Linked DNA regions of Skermanella rosea. The protein of the gene in region 1 binds, or shares a complex with, the protein of each later gene. Links are inferred from orthologs where the notes say so. Each region holds a gene or a part of one and is shown in the gene's direction. Other genes may lie near its edges.

Region 1 (11,242 bases):
CGAATCGCTGCTCACGCTGGTGGACCGTTGCCACGGCGACGATCGACCGGACTGTCCCATCCTCGAATCGCTGGCGACACCCACGTCGGCGGAGCATTGCGCCTGACCCATGGCCTCTTCCAAGTCCAAACCGTCGAAACCGCGGCGCGCCCGGCCGAGATCCCTGCCCAGGGGAGTCGCGCTGAGGGCGCTCGGCGGCCGCATCAGGCCGGTGGCCCTGGCCGCCGCGGCGATCGCCGCCACGTTCGGAGCCGGCGCGATATTCGGCTTCGTGTACCGCCACGAGCCGGAGCGCCCCCCGGCACAGGTCGCGACCGTCCGTCCCGCGCCGGTGCGTCCGACCGCTCCGCGGATCGAGACGCCGCCGGTCGAACCTCCCCGTCTTTCCACGCCCGCGGAGGCCGTTCCGCCCGAGTCCCCGCCGCCGGCCCAGGCGGTCAAGCCGGTTCCGGCGCCGGCCATCCTGGCCTCCGTGCTGCCGCCGCCCATGGCGCCCGCCGTGCCGCCCGCCCAGGTGGCTCCCGGGACGCCCGCGTGGCTGAAGAACGCCCTGCCGTTCACGGTGCCCCATTCGGGTCCGATGATCGCGATCGTGATCGACGACATGGGGCTCGACCGCAAGAGGAGCGCCCGCGTCGTCGGGCTGCCGGGGCCGCTGACCCTGGCGTGGCTGCCCTATGCCAACGACCTGCCCCGGCAGACCCGGGCGGCCCGCGCGGCCGGGCACGAGTTGATGGTCCATATCCCGATGGAGCCCCAGGGCGGCGACATAGATCCCGGGCCGGGCGCCATGACGGTGAGCGCCGGCAGCGGAGAGCTGCTGCGGCGGCTCGAACAGGGCCTGAAGGCGTTCGACGGGTATATCGGCATCAACAACCACATGGGCAGCCGGTTCACCGAGGACCGGCCGGGCATGCGTACCGTCCTGTCGGAGCTTCACCGGCGCGGGCTGATGTTCCTGGACAGCCGCACCACGACGCGTAGCGTCGCCTCCGGCATCGCCCGCGAACTGCAGGTGCCGACCGTCGGCCGGGATGTCTTCCTGGACCACGACATGAGCCCCGCGTCGGTGCGGGCCAGCCTCGCGAAGGTCGAGGCCGTGGCCAGGCGGCAGGGCTACGCCGTCGCGATCGGCCACCCGCACGACGCCACGGTCGACGCGCTGGCGCAATGGCTTCCGGCCGTCGCTGCGCGCGGCTTCGCGCTGGTGCCCGTGAGCGCCGTCCTGAAGCACCGCCAGCCCAACGGCTGAAGCCCCACGGCTGAAGCGATGTCCACTATCCAACCAGAAGCACCGAGGAGAGAACCATGAGCACGACGTACAAGGTATCCGGAATGACCTGCGGCGGCTGCGCCCGGTCGGTCACCAATGCCATCATCGCCAAGGACGGGCAGGCGAAGGTCGAGGTCGACCTGGCGGCCGGTACCGTCGCGGTGGACGGCAGCCTGTCGGCGGACGCCGTCAAGGACGCTGTCGAAGGCGCCGGGTTCGATTTCGACGGCGTGGCGTCGGCGGCCTGACCGCCGTCGCCCGCTGCGCCGGGAGGAGCGGCCGGCTTCCCGCCGGCCGCGTCACCGCGATGGTCACCGCGACGAGGCGAACCTGACGGCCTCTTCCGCCGCACGGATCAGCGCGCGGGACTTGTTCACCGTTTCCTGGTACTCGGATTCCGGATCGCTGTCGGCGACCACGCCGCCGCCGGCCTGGACATGCATCACGCCGTCCTTCAGCACGGCGGTGCGCAGCGCGATGCAGGTATCCATGGCGCCGTTCGCGCCGAAATAGCCGACGCAGCCGCCATAGACCCCGCGCCGGGCCTTCTCCAGCTCGTCGATGATCTCCATGGCCCGCACCTTGGGCGCTCCCGATACCGTACCGGCGGGAAATCCTGCGAACAGCGCGTCCAGCGCGTCGTATTTCGGGTCGATCGTTCCTTCGACGTTCGAAACGATGTGCATGACGTGGGAGTAGTACTCGATCACCATGCGTTCCGTCACCGTCACGGAGCCGATCTCGGCCACGCGCCCGACATCGTTGCGGCCCAGGTCGAGCAGCATCAGGTGCTCCGACAGTTCCTTGGGATCGGACAGCAGGTCTGCCGCGAGGGCCTTGTCCTCCTCCGGCGTGGCGCCACGCTTGCGGGTGCCGGCGATCGGGCGGATCGTCACCTTGCCGTCCCGCAGCCGCACCAGGATCTCCGGGCTGGACCCGACGATGCTGAGATCCTCGAAATCCAGGTACAGCAGGAACGGCGACGGGTTCAGCCGCCGCAACGCCCGGTACAGGCTGAAGGGCGGCAGCTCGAACGGGACGCTGAACCGGTGCGAGGGCACGACCTGGAACACGTCGCCGGCCCGGATGTACTCCTTCGCCCGCTCGACGATCGCGTGATATTCCTCGCGCGTGGTGTTCGACACCGGCTCCGGCAGGGCCCGCGTCACCGCCGTCGCCTCGCGCCGGTAGGGCAGGTTGCGCTCCAGGTCCGAGATGGCGTCGCCCAGCCGCTCCAGGGCCAGGTCGTAGGCGGCCTCGGCATCCAGGCCGGCAGACGGCCAGACCGGCGTGACCAGGGTGATCTGGTTCTGGATCCCGTCGAACACCGCGATGATGGTCGGCCGCATCAGGATCGCGTCCGGAATGCCGAGCATGTCCGGGTTGTCGTCGGGTAGCCGCTCGATCAGCCGGACCATGTCGTAGCCCAGATAGCCGAACAGCCCGGCCGCCATGGGCGGCAGCTCGGCCGGCAGGTCGATCCGGCTTTCCGCCAGCAGTCCGCGCAAGGCCTGGAGCGGCGGCTCGCCGGTCGGCTCGAACGCCTGGGCGTCGAACCGGGCTCGCCGGTTGATCTCCACCTTGTCGCGCCGGCACCGCCAGATCAGGTCCGGTTTCAGCCCGATGAAGGAATATCGGCCGCGTACCTCGCCGCCGGTCACCGATTCCAGAAGGAAGCAGTTCTTCTGGCCATCGGCCAGCTTGATCATGGCCGAGACCGGGGTTTCGAGGTCGCTGACCAGCGTGGTCCAGACGACCTGGGGACGGCCGGCCCCGTAGGTTTCGACAAAGCCGGGACGGGCGGGCAGGGCCTTCATGGTGGATCAGTTCCGCTGGAACAGGGAGTCGACGGTGGACTGGTGGATCGACACCGCATGGCTCTGACGCAGCGCGTCGGTGAACTGGGCCAGAAGGTCGCCCGCGACGGCCTGCTGGACGCCCTGGCGGAGCTGCGCCACCTGCGGTTCCGACGCGGCCGGATCGGCCTGCTGGATGTCGCGGAGGCGGATAACCAGCTGCCCGTCCTGGGTCGGCGCCACCGCGACCTCCCCCTGGGCCATCTCGAAGAGCTGCTGGACGGAAGCGGGCGGCAGGCCGCCGGTTTCGCGGCCGGCCCGGGTCAGGGGCGGGGTCACGCCCTCGATGGCGCCCGGCACCAGGGATGCCGCCTCGGTGGCCGGCGTGCCGGCCCGCAGCCGCTCAGCCACTTCCTCGGCGCGCTGGGCCGCCAGCTTGGAGCGTTGCTCGGCCTGCCAGGCGGCGACCACCTCGTCGCGGATGGCGTCGAGCGGCCGGAGCGCCGCCGGGGTGATGGCGTCGACCCGGGCGATGAAATAGTCGCCGCCCTGGATCTCGGTCAGATTGCCGGTTCCGCCCTGCTGAAGCGCGAAAGCCGCCTGGGCGATCTGCTGGGCGCCGGGCAACCCTTCCACCGCGCCGCCGTCCGGCCGCCGGCCGGTCGCGTCGATCGCCTCGACCTGGGTCACGCGGAGGCCGAGCCGCTGGGCCGTGTCCTCGATGCTGGCACCGCCGGCCAGCTCGTCCTCGACCTTGTTGGCCAGTTCGTAGACCTGGTCCACCGCGCGGTCGCGCTTCAGCTCGGCCAGGAGAGTGTCCCGCACCTGCTCGAAGGTCTGCACGCTGCCCGGCTCGACATCCTTGACCCGCATGACATGCCAGCCGAGAGGGCTCTGGATCGGAGCGCTGACCGCCCCTTCCTGGAGGGCGAACACCGGTTCGGCCAGTTCGCCGAGCAGATCCTCGCGGGCGAGGCCGTTGAGCGTCAGCACCTCCGCACCGGCGCCCGCCGCCGCCTCCTCGAGGGTCTGGCCCTGGCCGAGGGACGTTTCGATCTTCCGCGCGGTCTCTTCGTCCTGGACCAGGACCTGGTCGACGGTCCGGCGCTCGGGCGTCTGGAACTCGGCGGCCCGGGCATCGTAGGCGGCCCGCAGGTCCTCGTCGGAAACGGCGATCTCGCCGGCGACGTCGTCGGCCGTCAGCAGGGCGACCGTCAGCTTGCGGTACTCCGGCGCGGTGAAGCGGACCGCCTTCTCCTGATGGAAGGCGGCCAGGGCGGCATCGTCGGGCACGCCGACGTCGCCCATGGTGGCGTTGGGCACCAGGATCGTCTCGGCGACCCGACGCTCGGCCTGCCGGCGGAACAGGTCCTCGACCAGCGGCGCCGGGGCCTGGGCGCCCGCGGCCACCGCGCCGACCAGCTGGGTCCGCTTGATCTCCGAGCGCAGGATCTGGACGTAGCCTTCCTCGGTCAGCTGATTGGCGGCCAGGATGCGGCGGAACTGGTCCGGATCGAACTGGCCGAGCTGGTTGCGGAACGCCGGCTCCTCGCGCAGTTCGCTCAGCACGAGCTGGTCGCTGACCCGCAGCCCGGCCTCGTCGGCCGCCTGGCTCAGCAGGGTCCGCTGGACGAGCTGCTCCAGCGTCTGGTCGACCAAGCCCAGCTGGCGGGCCTGCTCGGCGTCGATCTGGCCGCCCAACATCTGGCGCAGCCTGTTCAGCTCCTGGCGGAAGGCGTTGTCCAGTTCCTGGGTCGAGATCTTCACGTCCCCGACCTCGGCCACGGTGGTGTCGGTCCGGCCACGGAAGATGTCGCCGATGCCCCATACCGCGAAGCTGAGGATCAGGAGGACGAACAGGATCTTGACGACCCATGAACCGACGGTGCTGCGCAGGGCTTGAAGCATGTTCCAACGTCTTGAAAGCGGGGCCGGTCGGACCGGCAATTATGACTACGTTGCGACGGCGCCGCCGCGATGGCGCGGCATCATAGGTGCCGGTCCCCATAGCGGCAACAGAGGATTTCCCGGGGCACCCCCCCCCGCCGGGACCGCCGGCGGATGCGCGCCGGTGTGGAATTGCGCGCCCGCGCTTGCTAGACAGCGTCCCACATTCGCTGCAACCCACGACGAGATGGAGCCCATGCCCGCACGCCGCAAGCTGATCGCCGGAAACTGGAAGATGAACGGCCTCCACGCCGCCGGGCTGGAACTGGCGACCGACCTGGCCCGCCGGCTGGCCTCGGCCGGGACGGTCGGTTTCGACATGCTGGTCTGCCCGCCCGCCACCCTCGTCCATCCTGTCGCCGGCGCCGTCGCCGGTACGCCTCTCGCGGTCGGCGGCCAGGACTGCCACCCGAAGGAATCGGGCGCCCATACCGGCGACATCGGCGCCCCGATGCTGGCGGACGCGGGCGCCGGATTCGTCATCGTCGGGCATTCCGAGCGGCGGCAGAACCATGGCGAGGACGACGCCCTGGTCGCGGCCAAGGCGGCGGCCGCCCATGCCGCCGGTCTGGTCGCCATCGTCTGCGTCGGCGAGACGCTGGAGCAGCGGGAAGCGGGGCAGGCGCTGGCCGTCGTGGCCTCCCAGGTGGCGGGATCGCTCCCGGCGGGCGCCGACGCCGCGAACACGGTCATCGCCTACGAGCCGGTCTGGGCCATCGGCACGGGCAAGACCGCGACGGCCGCCGACGTGGCCGAGGTGCACGCCCATATCCGCGCCACCCTCGCCGGCCGGGCCGGGAAGCCCGACGCGGTGCGCATCCTGTACGGCGGTTCGGTGAAGCCGTCCAACGCCGCGGAACTGATGGCGGTCGAGGACGTGGACGGTGCCCTGGTCGGGGGCGCCAGCCTGGTGGCCGACGATTTTTGGGCGATCGCGGAAACTTGCCGCTAGCGAAACCGGCGACGAGTTAGTAAATATCGGCCGGAGGCGCGCCATGCCCATCCGAAAGGGGCGGCTGGCGCGCTTATCGGTTTTTGAGAATGGTTTTCTTTTCAGAGAAGGTTTCCGAACCATGGAAGCAGTGGTTCTGGTCGTGCACCTGCTGATCGCGATCTCGCTGATCGGCGTGGTGCTGGTGCAGAAATCGGAAGGCGGCGGGCTGGGCATCGGCGGCGGCGGTGGCGGCGGCATGATGTCGGCCCGCGGCACGGCGAACCTGCTGACCCGCACCACCGCGATCCTGGCGGGCTGCTTCATGCTGACGAGCCTTGTCCTGGCGGTGATGGCGGGCAGCCATTCCAGCCCGCGGTCGATTATCGATTCGATGCCGCCGGCGCCCCAGCAGTCGGCTCCCCCGGCGGACGCCCCGCCGGCACCTCCCGCCGCACCGTCGGCGCCCGTCTCCCAGTAGGCGGCAGGGGCCCGGAAGCAGGGCCGGGCATCAAGTGGTCGGGAGGCGGCTGGTCGGCCGCCTCTCTCATTTCAGGCACAGTGTTCACTCCCGGATCGGCAAGGCACCATGACTCGGTACATTTTCATTACCGGCGGCGTCGTCTCCTCGCTCGGCAAAGGCCTCGCCTCGGCGGCCCTCGGCGCGCTGCTCCAGGCGCGCGGCTTCAAGGTCCGCCTGCGCAAGCTCGACCCCTACCTCAACGTCGATCCGGGCACCATGAGCCCGTACCAGCACGGCGAGGTCTACGTCACCGACGACGGGGCGGAGACCGACCTCGATCTCGGCCATTATGAGCGATTCACCGGCGTCTCGGCCCGCCGGAGCGACAACGTCACCACCGGGCGGATCTATTCCACCGTGATTCAGCGCGAGCGGCGCGGCGACTATCTGGGCGCCACCGTCCAGGTCATCCCGCACGTGACCGACGCCATCAAGGAGTTCATCCGGGCAGACATCACGGACGAGGACTTCGTCCTGTGCGAGATCGGCGGCACCGTCGGCGACATCGAGAGCACGCCCTTCCTCGAGGCGATCCGCCAGTTCGGCAACGAGGTCGGGACCGACCGCGCGCTGTTCATCCACCTGACGCTGCTGCCTTACATCCCGTCGGCCGGCGAGCTGAAGACCAAGCCGACCCAGCACTCGGTGAAGGAACTGCTGAGCGTCGGGATCCAGCCGACGATACTGCTGTGCCGCGCCGACCGGCCGATCCCGGAGAGCGAGCGCCGGAAGATCGGCCTGTTCTGCAACATCCGGCAGGAGAGGGTGATCGCGGCGCTCGACGTGGACACGATCTACGCGGTTCCGATCAGCTACCACGAGCAGGGCTTCGACGTCCAGGTGCTGAGCTATTTCGGCCTGCCCCACGACGGCGAGCCGGACCTGAGCCGCTGGCGCCGGATCGTGCAGACGGTCCGCCAGCCCGAGGGCGAGGTGACCATCGCCGTGGTCGGCAAGTACACCAGCCTGCTCGACAGCTACAAGTCGCTGGCCGAGGCGCTGATCCACGGCGGCATCGCCAACAATGTCCGGGTCAAGCTGGACTGGATCGACGCGGAGATCTTCGAGTCCGACGACGCGGTCCAGCATCTGGAGCATGTCCACGGCATCCTGGTGCCCGGCGGTTTCGGCGAGCGCGGCTCGGAAGGCAAGATCCGGGCGGTGCAATTCGCCCGCGAGCACAAGGTGCCCTATTTCGGCATCTGCTTCGGCATGCAGATGGCGGTGATCGAGGCGGCGCGGCACATGGCAGACGTGCCGAACGCGGGCTCGACCGAGTTCGGCCGCGACGTCGTCCCCGTTGTCGGCCTGATGACCGAGTGGCAGCGCGGCAATCAGACCGAGTTCCGCACCGGCGGCGACGACCTGGGCGGCACCATGCGGCTGGGTGCCTATCCCTGCCGTCTGGTCGAGGGATCGAAGATCCGCGAGATCTATGAGTCGGAAACGATCAGCGAGCGGCACCGTCACCGCTACGAAGTCAACATCAACTTCCGTGGCCAGCTGGAATCGGCGGGCCTGCTGTTCTCTGGCCTGTCGCCCGACGGGACCCTGCCGGAGATCGTCGAGCTGCCGGGCCACCCCTGGTTCGTCGGCGTTCAGTTCCATCCCGAGCTGAAGTCGAAGCCGCTGAACCCGCACCCGCTGTTCACCGACTTCATCCGGGCCGCGATCGAGCAGAGCCGACTGGTCTGATCCGTCGTGTCGGAGCGGACGATCCGCGCGGGCAGCCTCACGGCTCCCGCAGGCTCTCGTCCAACAGCCGGAACACCGGGTAAAGCAGGTAGGAGAGGACGGTCCGGGTCCCGACTTTTATCTCCGCCTCGGCGACCATGCCCGGTCCCGGCCGCCGGTTTTCCGGTACGCCGCGAAGCTTGTGGGTCAGCAGGCGGATGCGGGCCCTGAAATAGGCGCCGCCCTGAACCCCTTCCACGCCGGCCCGCCCATGGAACGCGTCGGCGCTGATCGTGCGCACCTCGCCTTCCAGGGTGCCGTGGCGCTGGAACGGAAACGCCTCCAGCTTAACCCGCACGCGGGCGCCCGGTTCGACCATCCCGATGTCCCGGGCGGGAATATCGGCCTCCACCTCCAGCGGCACGCCGAGCGGGACCAGGGTCACCAGCGGTTCGGCGTCACGGACGACCGATCCGACGGACAGGCGCGCCAGTTCCAGCACCACCGCGTCGACGGGAGCGATCAGTGCGACGAGGCTGCTGCGCCGCTCGGCTTTCGCCAACCTTTCCGCGATGTCGGCGCGCTCGCGGCGGCTCTCGACCAGTTCCTCGGAGATATGGCGGTGCCATTCGCCGACATAGGCGATCCGCTCGGCCTCTATTTCGCGCTGCTCATGGAGCAGTTCGGCCTCGCGGTTCCGCAGGTCGTTGATCTGCCCGCGCAGCGCAAGCGCCTGGCTCGTCGCCTCCAGCAGCTGGAGCCGCGATCCGGTCTGCCTGTCGTACAGGTCGCGTCTCATGGCTTCGATCTCGGCGAAGACCGCGAGGCGGCCCGCGAGATCCTGCTGGCCGGCCCGGTTGGTCGCCAGCGCCGCCGCTATGCGGGATGCCCGCTGCTCGAAGGCGTCGAGCCTGGCTCGGCGCTCGGCCCGCTGGCGCTCCAGGATTTCCGCCTGGATCCGGCCTTCCGGCCCGGTCGGCGCCGTCGGTGCCGTGTCCGACGCCGCCGCTTCAAGGCGGCCGATCTGCGCTTCCAGGCTTGCGAGCCGGACGCGCAGGGTCGCGGCGTCGGCCTCCGCGAAGGTCGGGTCGAGCGTGGCGACCACGGTACCCGCCCGCACGACGTCGCCTGGGGAGACGTCGAGCGTGCGGATGATCGATGTTTCCAAGGGTTGTACGACGACCAGGGGCTGAGTCGTCACGAGGCGCCCGGGGGCCGCGACCACCCGGTCGATCCTGGCCCACGCGGCCCAGCCGATCCCTCCTGCGATGCAGGCGGCCAGGACATGGAGCATCAGCCGGGCCGGGAAGGGCGCGGGGCGCAGTTCGAGCGCCAATGCCGCCGGACGGGTGGTCGCGACCGCGTGCCTTGCCCCGGTACCGGTCATGCCGAGGCTATCCGGCTGGTCTGCTGGGTCCAGAGCTGCCGGTAAAGCGCGCACCTCTCGACCAGATCGTCATGCCGCCCGCTGTCGATGATCCGGCCGTGCTCGAACACCAGGATCAGGTCGGCGTCGCGAAGCGTGGTCAGCCGATGGGAAACCAGGAGTGTCGTCCGGCCGCGGGCGATCCGGTGAAGGTTGGCCTGGACCTCGGCCTCGCTGTCCGGGTCAAGCGCGCTGGTCGCCTCGTCCAGGATCAGGATGGGCGGCCGGCGGAGCAGGGCACGGGCTATCGACAGCCGTTGCTTCTGGCCGCCGGACAGGTTGACCGCCCCTTCCTCCAGCATCGTGTCGAACCCGTGCGGCAGCCGCTGGATGAATTCCGCCGCCCCGGCCAGCCCGGCCGCCTCCGCGACCTCGCCCGGGGGGGCATCCGGCCTGGAAAGCGCTATGTTCTCCCGGATGGTGCCGCGGAACAGGAAGGCGTCCTGCGGCACCACGCCGATGCTGCGGCGAAGGTGGGCCAGGTCGATCTCCCGGATGTCGTGGCCGTCCAGCAGGATCAGCCCAGCCTCGGCCGCGTGGAACCCCTGGATCAGCCGCGCGAAGGTGGTCTTGCCCGATCCGCTTCGGCCGACCACGCCGACGAACTGACCTGCCCGGATCGTCGCGGAGACGTCGGCGAGCGCCGGTTCCGGCGTTCCCGGATCCCGGCCCGGATAGCGGAAGGTGACTCCGCGGAACTCGATCCCTCCGGCGAGGTCCGGCCGCAGGCCTTCCGCCGAACCGCGCTCGGGCGGCGCGTCCATGATCTCTCCCAGCATGCGAACCGACAGGGCGGCCTCCTGGTACTCGTGTACCAGCGAAACGATCTGGACCAGCGGCGCGCTGACCCGGGAAGCCAGCATCTGGAAGGCGACCAATTCGCCCACCGTCATTCGCTGGTCGATCACCGCGAGCGCGCCCAGCCAGACGATGGCGACCGTCATCAGCTTCTCCAGCAGGGCTGACGCCGTGCGGGCGACCACGCCGATCCTTCCGACTTCGAAATGATGCGTGACGGCGTCCGCGGCGCCATCCTCCCAGGCGCGGCGGCGCTCCGGTTCGAGGCCCAGCGCCTTCACCGTCGCCATGCCGTGGATCGTCTCGACCAACAGGGCCTGCCGCTCGCCCTCGGCCCTGTAAAGCCGACGGAGGCGGCGCTGGTAGGGAACGATGAGCACGCCGACCGCCGCCGCCATGGTGGCGGAGAATCCAAGCACCACGGCGGTCAGGTGCGGGCTGTAGAAGGCGAGAACCGGCAGGAACACCATCAGCACGGAAGCATCCAGCAGCGTCAGCATCATCCGGCCCGTCAGGAACTCCCGGACGCGTTCGGCCTGCTGCATGTGCTTCGCGAGCACCCCGGCGGCCGATGTCTCGAAGAAGGCGGGCGACAGGGACAGCAGATGGGCGAAGGTCCTGGCCGCGACCCGGATATCCACTTTGGTCGTGGCGTGGAGCAGCAGCGTCCCGCGCAGGAATCCCAGTACGGCCTCCACCAGGATCGCCGCGACGATCCCGACGCCGAGCACCGCCAGGGTGGAGAAACCCTCGTGGACCAGCACCTTGTCGACGACGATCTGGAAGAAGACCGGCACAGCGAGCGCGATGGCATGAATCATCAGGGCGGCCAGGACAACGTCGCCCATGAGGGCGCGCTGCCGCAGCAGTTCGG
Region 2 (6,858 bases), 1.4 Mb from region 1 along the record:
CCCATGACGAGGCCAACCAGTTCAAGACGGGCGACCAGGTCTTCATCGAGGAATGCCGCCCGATCTCGAAGCGCAAGCGCTGGATGGTCCTTACCGACGCCGCAGCAGCGGCAGCCGCCGGCGCCTCCGCCGGCTGATTGAAGAGGTCTGACATATGATCCAGATGCAAACCAACCTGGAGGTCGCCGACAACAGCGGCGCGCGCCGGGTGCAGTGCATCAAGGTGCTTGGCGGGTCCAAGCGCAAGGTGGCCGCCGTGGGCGACGTGATCGTCGTCTCGGTCAAGGAGGCCATCCCGCGCGGACGCGTCAAGAAGGGTGATGTGCACCGTGCGGTCATCGTCCGCACGTCCAAGGAGATCCGGCGCACCGACGGCAGCTCCATCCGCTTCGACCGCAACGCCGCCGTGCTGATCAACAAGCAGGGCGAGCCCATCGGGACCCGTATCTTCGGACCGGTGACCCGCGAGCTGCGCGGCAAGAAGTTCATGAAGATCATCTCGCTCGCGCCGGAGGTGCTGTGATGTCCGCAGCCAAGATCAGGAAGAAGGACAAGGTCGTCGTCATCGCCGGCAAGGACAAGGGTAAGACCGGCGAGGTGATCGAGGTCCTTCCCAAGGAGAACCGGGTCAAGGTGCGCGGCGTGAACATCGTCAAGAAGCACCAGCGCCAGACCCAGACGTCTGCCGGCGGCATCCTGGAGATCGAGGCGTTCATCCACGTCTCCAACGTCGCCCATGTCGACCCCAAAGACAACAAGCCGACCCGCGTGGGGTTCAAAACCCTCGAGGATGGCCGCAAGGTGCGCGTCGCCAAGCGGTCCGGCGAAGTCATCGATCTGTGAGCGCCACCATGACGACCAGGCTGAAGAAGCAATACGACGACGTCGTACGCCCGAAGTTGAAGGCTGAGTTCAACTACGCCAACGACATGGAAGTTCCGCGGATCGAGAAGATCGTCATCAACATGGGTGTTGGCGAGGCGACCTCCGACGGCAAGAAAGTCAATTCGGCCGTGGCCGAACTGACTGCAATCGCTGGCCAGCGGCCGGTGGTGACCAAGGCCCGCAAGTCGATCGCTCAGTTCAAGCTGCGTGAAGGCATGTCGATCGGCTGCAAGGTGACCCTGCGTCGCGAGCGCATGTACGAGTTCCTCGACCGTCTGGTGACGGTTGCCCTGCCGCGTGTCCGCGACTTCCGCGGCGTGCCGGGCAACAGCTTCGACGGCCGCGGCAACTACGCCATGGGCTTGAAAGAGCAGATCATCTTCCCGGAAATCGATTACGACAAGATCGACGAGATCCGGGGCATGGACATCATCATCGTGACGACTGCGAAGACCGACAAGGAGGCCAAGGCGCTCCTCAAGGGCTTCGACATGCCGTTCGTCAGCTGAGCGGCAGGAGGTTACAGCCATGGCCAAGACGAGTGCCATCCAGAAGAACAAGCGCCGTGAGCGCATGGTCAAGCAGTTCGCCAACAAGCGCGCGGCGCTGAAGGCGATCGCCAAGGACCCCGCTCTGACGCCCGAAGAGCAGTTCGCCGCCCGCCTCAAGCTCGCGGAGATGCCGCGCAACTCGAGCCGGACCCGCGTCCGCAACCGCTGCGAGATGACCGGTCGTCCGCGCGCGTTCTATCGCAAGTTCAAGCTTTCGCGCATCACGCTCCGCGACCTGGCCTCCAACGGCCAGATCCCGGGCATGACGAAGTCGAGCTGGTAAGGGGGGATCGGAAAGATGTCTTTGAGCGATCCTTTGGGCGATATGCTGACCCGCATCCGCAACGGTCAGCGGGCTCACATGACCAGCGTCGACAGCCCGGCATCCAAGCTGCGGGCGAGCGTGCTGGAAGTTCTGAAGCGCGAGGGTTACATCCGCGGCTATTTCCAGGAGGAACTGCGCCCCGGTATCGCGCAGCTCCGGATCGAGCTGAAGTATCACGAGGGCGAGCCGGTCATTAAGACCATCAGCCGCGTGTCCAAGCCCGGCCGTCGCGTCTACTCGAAGATCAAGGACCTGCCGCGCGTCTACAACGGTCTCGGGATCTCGATCCTGTCGACCCCGCGGGGCGTGATGTCCGACAACGAAGCCCGCGCCGCCAATGTCGGCGGTGAAGTGCTTTGCCGCGTGTTCTAAGAGGCAGCCATGTCACGAATTGGTAAACACCCCGTGCCGGTCCCGGCTGGCGTTGACGTCGCCGTCAACGGCCAGACCCTGACGGCCAAGGGCAAGCTGGGCCAGCTCAGCATGACCCTGATCGATGACATCGCGGCCTCGCTCGATGACGGCAAGGTCGTCGTCAAGCCGCGCCATGCGGACAGCAAGCGCGGCAAGATGATGTGGGCGACCTCGCGCACGCTCGTGGCCAACATGGTCAAGGGCGTCAGCGAGGGCTTCACGGTCAACCTCGAAATCAACGGCGTCGGCTATCGTGCCGCCGTGCAGGGCAGCGACCTGGTCCTCCAGCTCGGCTACTCGCACGACGTGACGTATCCGATCCCCGCCGGGATCACGATCAAGACCGAGCGTCCGACCGCGATCTCCGTTTCCGGGGCCGACCGCCAGAAGGTCGGCCAAGTCGCCGCAGAAATCCGTCAGTTCCGTAAGCCGGAGCCCTACAAGGGCAAGGGCATCAAGTACGCGACGGAGACTCTGCTGCGCAAGGAAGGCAAGAAGAAGTAGGGGCACGGCCGATGAAAACGTCAAGGGAACTGAACGTACGCCGCAAGATGCGGGTGCGTACGCAGATCAGGAAGAAGGCGGGCGGCCGGCCCAGATTGTCGGTTTTCCGGTCCAGCAAGCATATCTACGTCCAGGTGATCGACGACAGCGAGGGCAAGACCCTGGCGTCCGCGTCGACCATCGACAAGGATCTGCGCGAGCAGCTGAAGACCGGCGCCGACATCGAGGCCGCCAAGCTGGTCGGCAAGCTGATCGCCGAGCGGGCGACGGCTGCCGGCGTCACGCAGGTGGTCTTCGACCGCGGCGGCTATCTCTTCCACGGGCGCGTCAAGGCGCTTGCCGACGCCGCGCGTGAAGCCGGCCTGTCGTTCTAAGGGGACCCGAATATGGCACGCAATGAAAGAGGCGGCGAGCGCGACCAGCGCGGCGGCGACAACCGGGACCGTCAGAACCGGGGCGGTGGCGACCGCGAAGAGAGCGATCTGGTAGAAAAGCTGGTCGGCATCAACCGTGTCGCCAAGGTGGTGAAGGGTGGCCGTCGGTTCGGCTTCGCGGCCCTGGTGGTCGTGGGCGACGCCAAGGGCCGCGTCGGCGTCGGATCGGGCAAGGCCCGCGAGGTGCCGGAAGCGATCCGCAAGGCGACCGACCAGGCCAAGCGCACCATGATCCGCGTTCCGCTCCGCGAGGGCCGGACCCTGCATCACGACGTGCATGGTCACTTCGGCGCCGGCCGGGTCGTCCTCCGGGCGGCTCCGACCGGTACCGGCATCATCGCCGGTGGTCCGATGCGCGCGATCTTCGAGGCGCTGGGCGTGCAGGACGTGGTGACGAAGTCGATCGGCACTTCGAACCCGCACAACATGATCAAGGCGACCTTCGACGCCCTGGCGCAGGTGGTCAGCCCCCGGGCCGTGGCCGCCCGCCGCGGCCGCCGGGTCAGCGACATCCTGGGCCGTCGCGACGCGACCGGCACCGAGATCAAGGAGGCCTGATCATGGCTGACGAGACCAAGAGCACCGTCATCGTGACGCAGATCGGCAGCCCGATCGGTCGCAAGAAGGATCAGCGCGAGACCCTCGTCGGTCTCGGGCTGAACAAGCTGCACCGCACGCGGGAGCTGGAGGACACCCCTTCCGTCCGCGGCATGATCGCCAAGGTTCAGCATCTGGTTCGCGTCGAGAGCCAGGGCTGAGAACGGGCGAGGGGATAACAAGATCATGAAACTCAACGAGATCCGGGACAATGCCGGCGCCCGCAAGAACCGCATCCGCGTCGGACGCGGCATCGGTTCGGGCAAGGGCAAGACCGGCGGCCGCGGCGTGAAGGGTCAGACCTCGCGTACCGGCGTCGCGATCAAGGGCTTCGAAGGCGGTCAGATGCCCCTGCATCGCCGCCTGCCGAAGCGCGGCTTCACCAACATCTTCGCCAAGGATTATGCCGTGGCGAACCTGGGCAAGATCCAGCAGGCCATCGAGTCCGGCAAGCTGGACGCCTCGCAGACCATCACCGGGGAAATCCTGGTGGCGGCCGGAGTCGCCCAGAACAGCCGCGACGGGGTCCGCCTGCTGGCCAAGGGCGAGCTGACGACCAAGGCGAGCTTCAAGGTGGCGGGCGCCTCGGCGTCGGCCATTGCGGCGGTCGAGGCCCTGGGCGGCACCGTGGAAGTCACGGTGCCCAAGAAGGCAGAAGAGGCTCCCGCGGCCGAATAAAGGTCCGCGATCGACTGGCCGGCGTCTCTTCGGAGGCGCCGGCCATGCCTGTTACGACATACTTCGCACGTGAGCGTCGAGGAATAGAATATGGCATCAGCGGCCGAACAGCTCGCCGCCAATATCAACTTTGGCGCCTTTGCGAAGGCTACCGAGCTGAAGAAGCGGATCTGGTTCACCCTCGGGGCCCTGATCATCTACCGGCTCGGCACCTATATCCCGCTACCGGGAATCGATCCGAACATCCTGGCCGACATCTTCCGCCAGAACTCCGGCGGCATCCTGGACATGTTCAACATGTTCTCGGGCGGCGCCCTGTCGCGTATGACCATCTTCGCCCTCAACATCATGCCGTACATCTCGGCATCGATCATCATCCAGCTCATGACGGCGGTGTCCCCGACGCTCGAGCAGATGAAGAAGGAGGGGGAGAGCGGCCGCAAGAAGCTCAACCAGTACACCCGTTACCTGACGGTCCTGCTGGCCACGGTACAGGCGTACGGCATGGCGGTGGGCCTACAGGGCATGACCGGCTCGGCCGGCGCCGCCGTGCAGAACCCCGGCGTCTTCTTCCTGGCCACCACCGTCATCACCCTGGTCGGCGGCACCATCTTCCTGATGTGGCTGGGCGAGCAGATCACGGCGCGGGGCGTCGGCAACGGCATCTCGCTGATCATCTTCGCCGGCATCGTCGCCGAACTGCCGCGGGCCCTGGCGGGCACTCTGGAACTGGGGCGCACCGGCGCGCTGTCGACCTTCTTCATCATCTTCCTGCTGCTGATGGCGGTGGGCGTGATCTTCTTCATCGTGTTCATGGAGCGCGCCCAGCGCCGGATCATCGTCCAGTATCCGAAGCGCCAGGTCGGCAACCGGATGTTCGGCGGCGAGAGCTCGCACCTGCCGCTGAAGCTCAACACGTCGGGCGTGATCCCGCCGATCTTCGCAAGCTCGCTGCTGCTGCTGCCGTTGACGGTGGCGGGCTTCTCGGGCGGTCAGGGGCCCGAGTGGCTGACCGCGGTCACCACGTATCTCGGCCACGGCCAGCCGCTGTACATCATCCTGTACGTGGCGCTGATCGTGTTCTTCTGCTTCTTCTACACGGCGATCGTCTTCAACCCGACGGAGACGGCCGACAATCTGAAGAAGTATGGCGGCTTCATCCCCGGCATCCGCCCGGGCAAGAACACGGCGGACTATCTGGACTATGTCCTCACCCGCCTGACCGTAGTGGGTGCGGCATATTTGTCCGTCGTCTGCCTATTGCCCGAAATCCTGATTTCGCAGTATGCCGTCCCGTTCTATTTTGGCGGCACCAGCCTTTTGATCGTGGTCACCGTCACGATGGATACCGTCGCGCAGATCCATTCGCATCTGCTGGCGCATCAGTACGAAGGCCTGATCAAGAAGGCTAAGCTGCGGGGGAGGAGAGGATGAATTTGATACTGCTGGGACCGCCGGGTGCGGGCAAGGGGACCCAGGCGAAGCGTCTCGAGGATCGGCACGGACTCGTCCAGCTGTCGACCGGGGACATGCTGCGGGCGGTCGTCGCCAGCGGTGCGCCGCTGGGCCAGCAGGCCAAGGAGATCATGGCGGCCGGCAAGCTGATGCCGGACGAGCTGATGATCGAGATGATCGCCGACCGTATCTCCCAGCCGGACTGCGCCGCCGGCTTCATCCTCGACGGCTTCCCGCGTACGGTCCCCCAGGCCGAGGCCCTGGACCGCATGCTGGAGGAGAAGGGGCTGAAGCTCGACCATGTGATCGAGATGAAGGTGGACGACGCCGCGCTGGTGGAACGGATCACCGGCCGCTACACCTGCTCCAAGTGCGGGCGGGGCTATCACGACACTTTCCAGAAGCCTGCCGTCGAGGGCGTCTGCGACGCCTGCGGCTCGACCGAGTTCACCCGGCGGGCCGACGACAACGCGGAGACGGTGACCACCCGTCTCGGTGCCTACCATAAGCAGACCGCGCCGATCCTGCCCTACTATCAGGCGCGGGGGGTTCTGGAGACGGTGGACGGCATGGCCGACATCGACGAGGTGACCGGGCAGATCGAGGCGTTGCTGAAAGACAAGGCGGCCTGAAAAGGCAGCCTGAAGACTTCCGCAAACCCTCGGTTACGGTTGCAAGACAGACACGGGTTGACTCAAGGAGCGCGGCGGGTATACTCCGCGCTCCTTGGTTCCTGAGGGAGCCGAGACCTGAATACTCGTCCTGATTCGGCGCGGCTGGTCAGGACCGTGACCGAGACGGACGGCCCCTTACGGGCCACAGATCAAATGTTAAGGAGACGAGCGTGGCGCGTATTGCTGGCGTCAATATCCCGGCGCAGAAGCGCGTGGAGATCGGCCTGACCTATATCCATGGTATCGGACCTTCCAAAGCCAAGGAAATCTGCGGCAAGGTCGCCATCCCCGCCGAGCGTCGGGTCAACGAACTGACCGACGACGAGATCCTGAAGATCCGC

Evidence for each region.
Region 2: the proteins of secG (region 1) and secY are in contact, whole or in part, in a crystal structure (PDB 5AWW), measured with the Thermus thermophilus proteins. The link is inferred for Skermanella rosea from one-to-one orthologs. Residues at the interface, in WP_223903268.1 of Thermus thermophilus: Tyr5, Ile9, Tyr12, Leu13, Ala16, Leu19, Val20, Val23, Leu24, Gln26, Glu27, Pro28, Gln30, Gly31, Ala32, Asp34, Leu35, Met36, Gly37, Gly38, Ser39, Ala40, Asp41, Leu42, Phe43, Ala45, Arg46, Val48, Tyr53, Thr56; in WP_096411648.1 of Thermus thermophilus: Leu14, Gln16, Arg17, Phe20, Ile34, Pro35, Pro37, Ile72, Arg108, Arg109, Asn112, Gln113, Arg116, Ile117, Ile120, Pro145, Gly146, Trp147, Phe152, Phe155, Val156, Val159, Thr160, Val162, Ala163, Gly164, Ala166, Leu167, Trp170, Glu173.

What each region holds. Positions count from the first base shown.
Region 1 is NZ_CP086111.1:2,650,293-2,661,534, forward strand. The notes cover bases 4,805-7,758. They hold secG (preprotein translocase subunit SecG), read left to right. Parts: upstream 4,805-6,089; coding sequence 6,090-6,428; downstream 6,429-7,758. Other genes in these bases: JL101_RS12195 (peptidylprolyl isomerase), read right to left, coding at 4,805-4,977; tpiA (triose-phosphate isomerase), read left to right, coding at 5,213-5,968; JL101_RS12210 (CTP synthase), read left to right, coding at 6,537-7,758. Outside these bases: cueR (Cu(I)-responsive transcriptional regulator), read left to right, coding at 1-106; JL101_RS12180 (divergent polysaccharide deacetylase family protein), read left to right, coding at 110-1,252; JL101_RS12185 (heavy-metal-associated domain-containing protein), read left to right, coding at 1,309-1,521; trpE (anthranilate synthase component I), read right to left, coding at 1,585-3,090; more of JL101_RS12195, read right to left, coding at 3,097-4,804; more of JL101_RS12210, read left to right, coding at 7,759-8,165; JL101_RS12215 (HlyD family type I secretion periplasmic adaptor subunit), read right to left, coding at 8,203-9,531; JL101_RS12220 (peptidase domain-containing ABC transporter), read right to left, coding at 9,528-11,242. UniProt on the Bacillus subtilis protein: Involved in protein export. Participates in an early event of protein translocation.
Region 2 is NZ_CP086111.1:1,280,939-1,287,796, forward strand. Bases 3,766-6,650 are described here. They hold secY (preprotein translocase subunit SecY), read left to right. Parts: upstream 3,766-4,478; coding sequence 4,479-5,822; downstream 5,823-6,650. Other genes in these bases: rpmD (50S ribosomal protein L30), read left to right, coding at 3,766-3,871; rplO (50S ribosomal protein L15), read left to right, coding at 3,897-4,388; JL101_RS06010 (adenylate kinase), read left to right, coding at 5,819-6,475. In the rest of the region: rpsQ (30S ribosomal protein S17), read left to right, coding at 1-137; rplN (50S ribosomal protein L14), read left to right, coding at 155-523; rplX (50S ribosomal protein L24), read left to right, coding at 523-843; rplE (50S ribosomal protein L5), read left to right, coding at 852-1,394; rpsN (30S ribosomal protein S14), read left to right, coding at 1,414-1,719; rpsH (30S ribosomal protein S8), read left to right, coding at 1,735-2,133; rplF (50S ribosomal protein L6), read left to right, coding at 2,143-2,679; rplR (50S ribosomal protein L18), read left to right, coding at 2,691-3,053; rpsE (30S ribosomal protein S5), read left to right, coding at 3,066-3,671; more of rpmD, read left to right, coding at 3,674-3,765; rpsM (30S ribosomal protein S13), read left to right, coding at 6,688-6,858. UniProt on the Bacillus subtilis protein: The central subunit of the protein translocation channel SecYEG. Consists of two halves formed by TMs 1-5 and 6-10.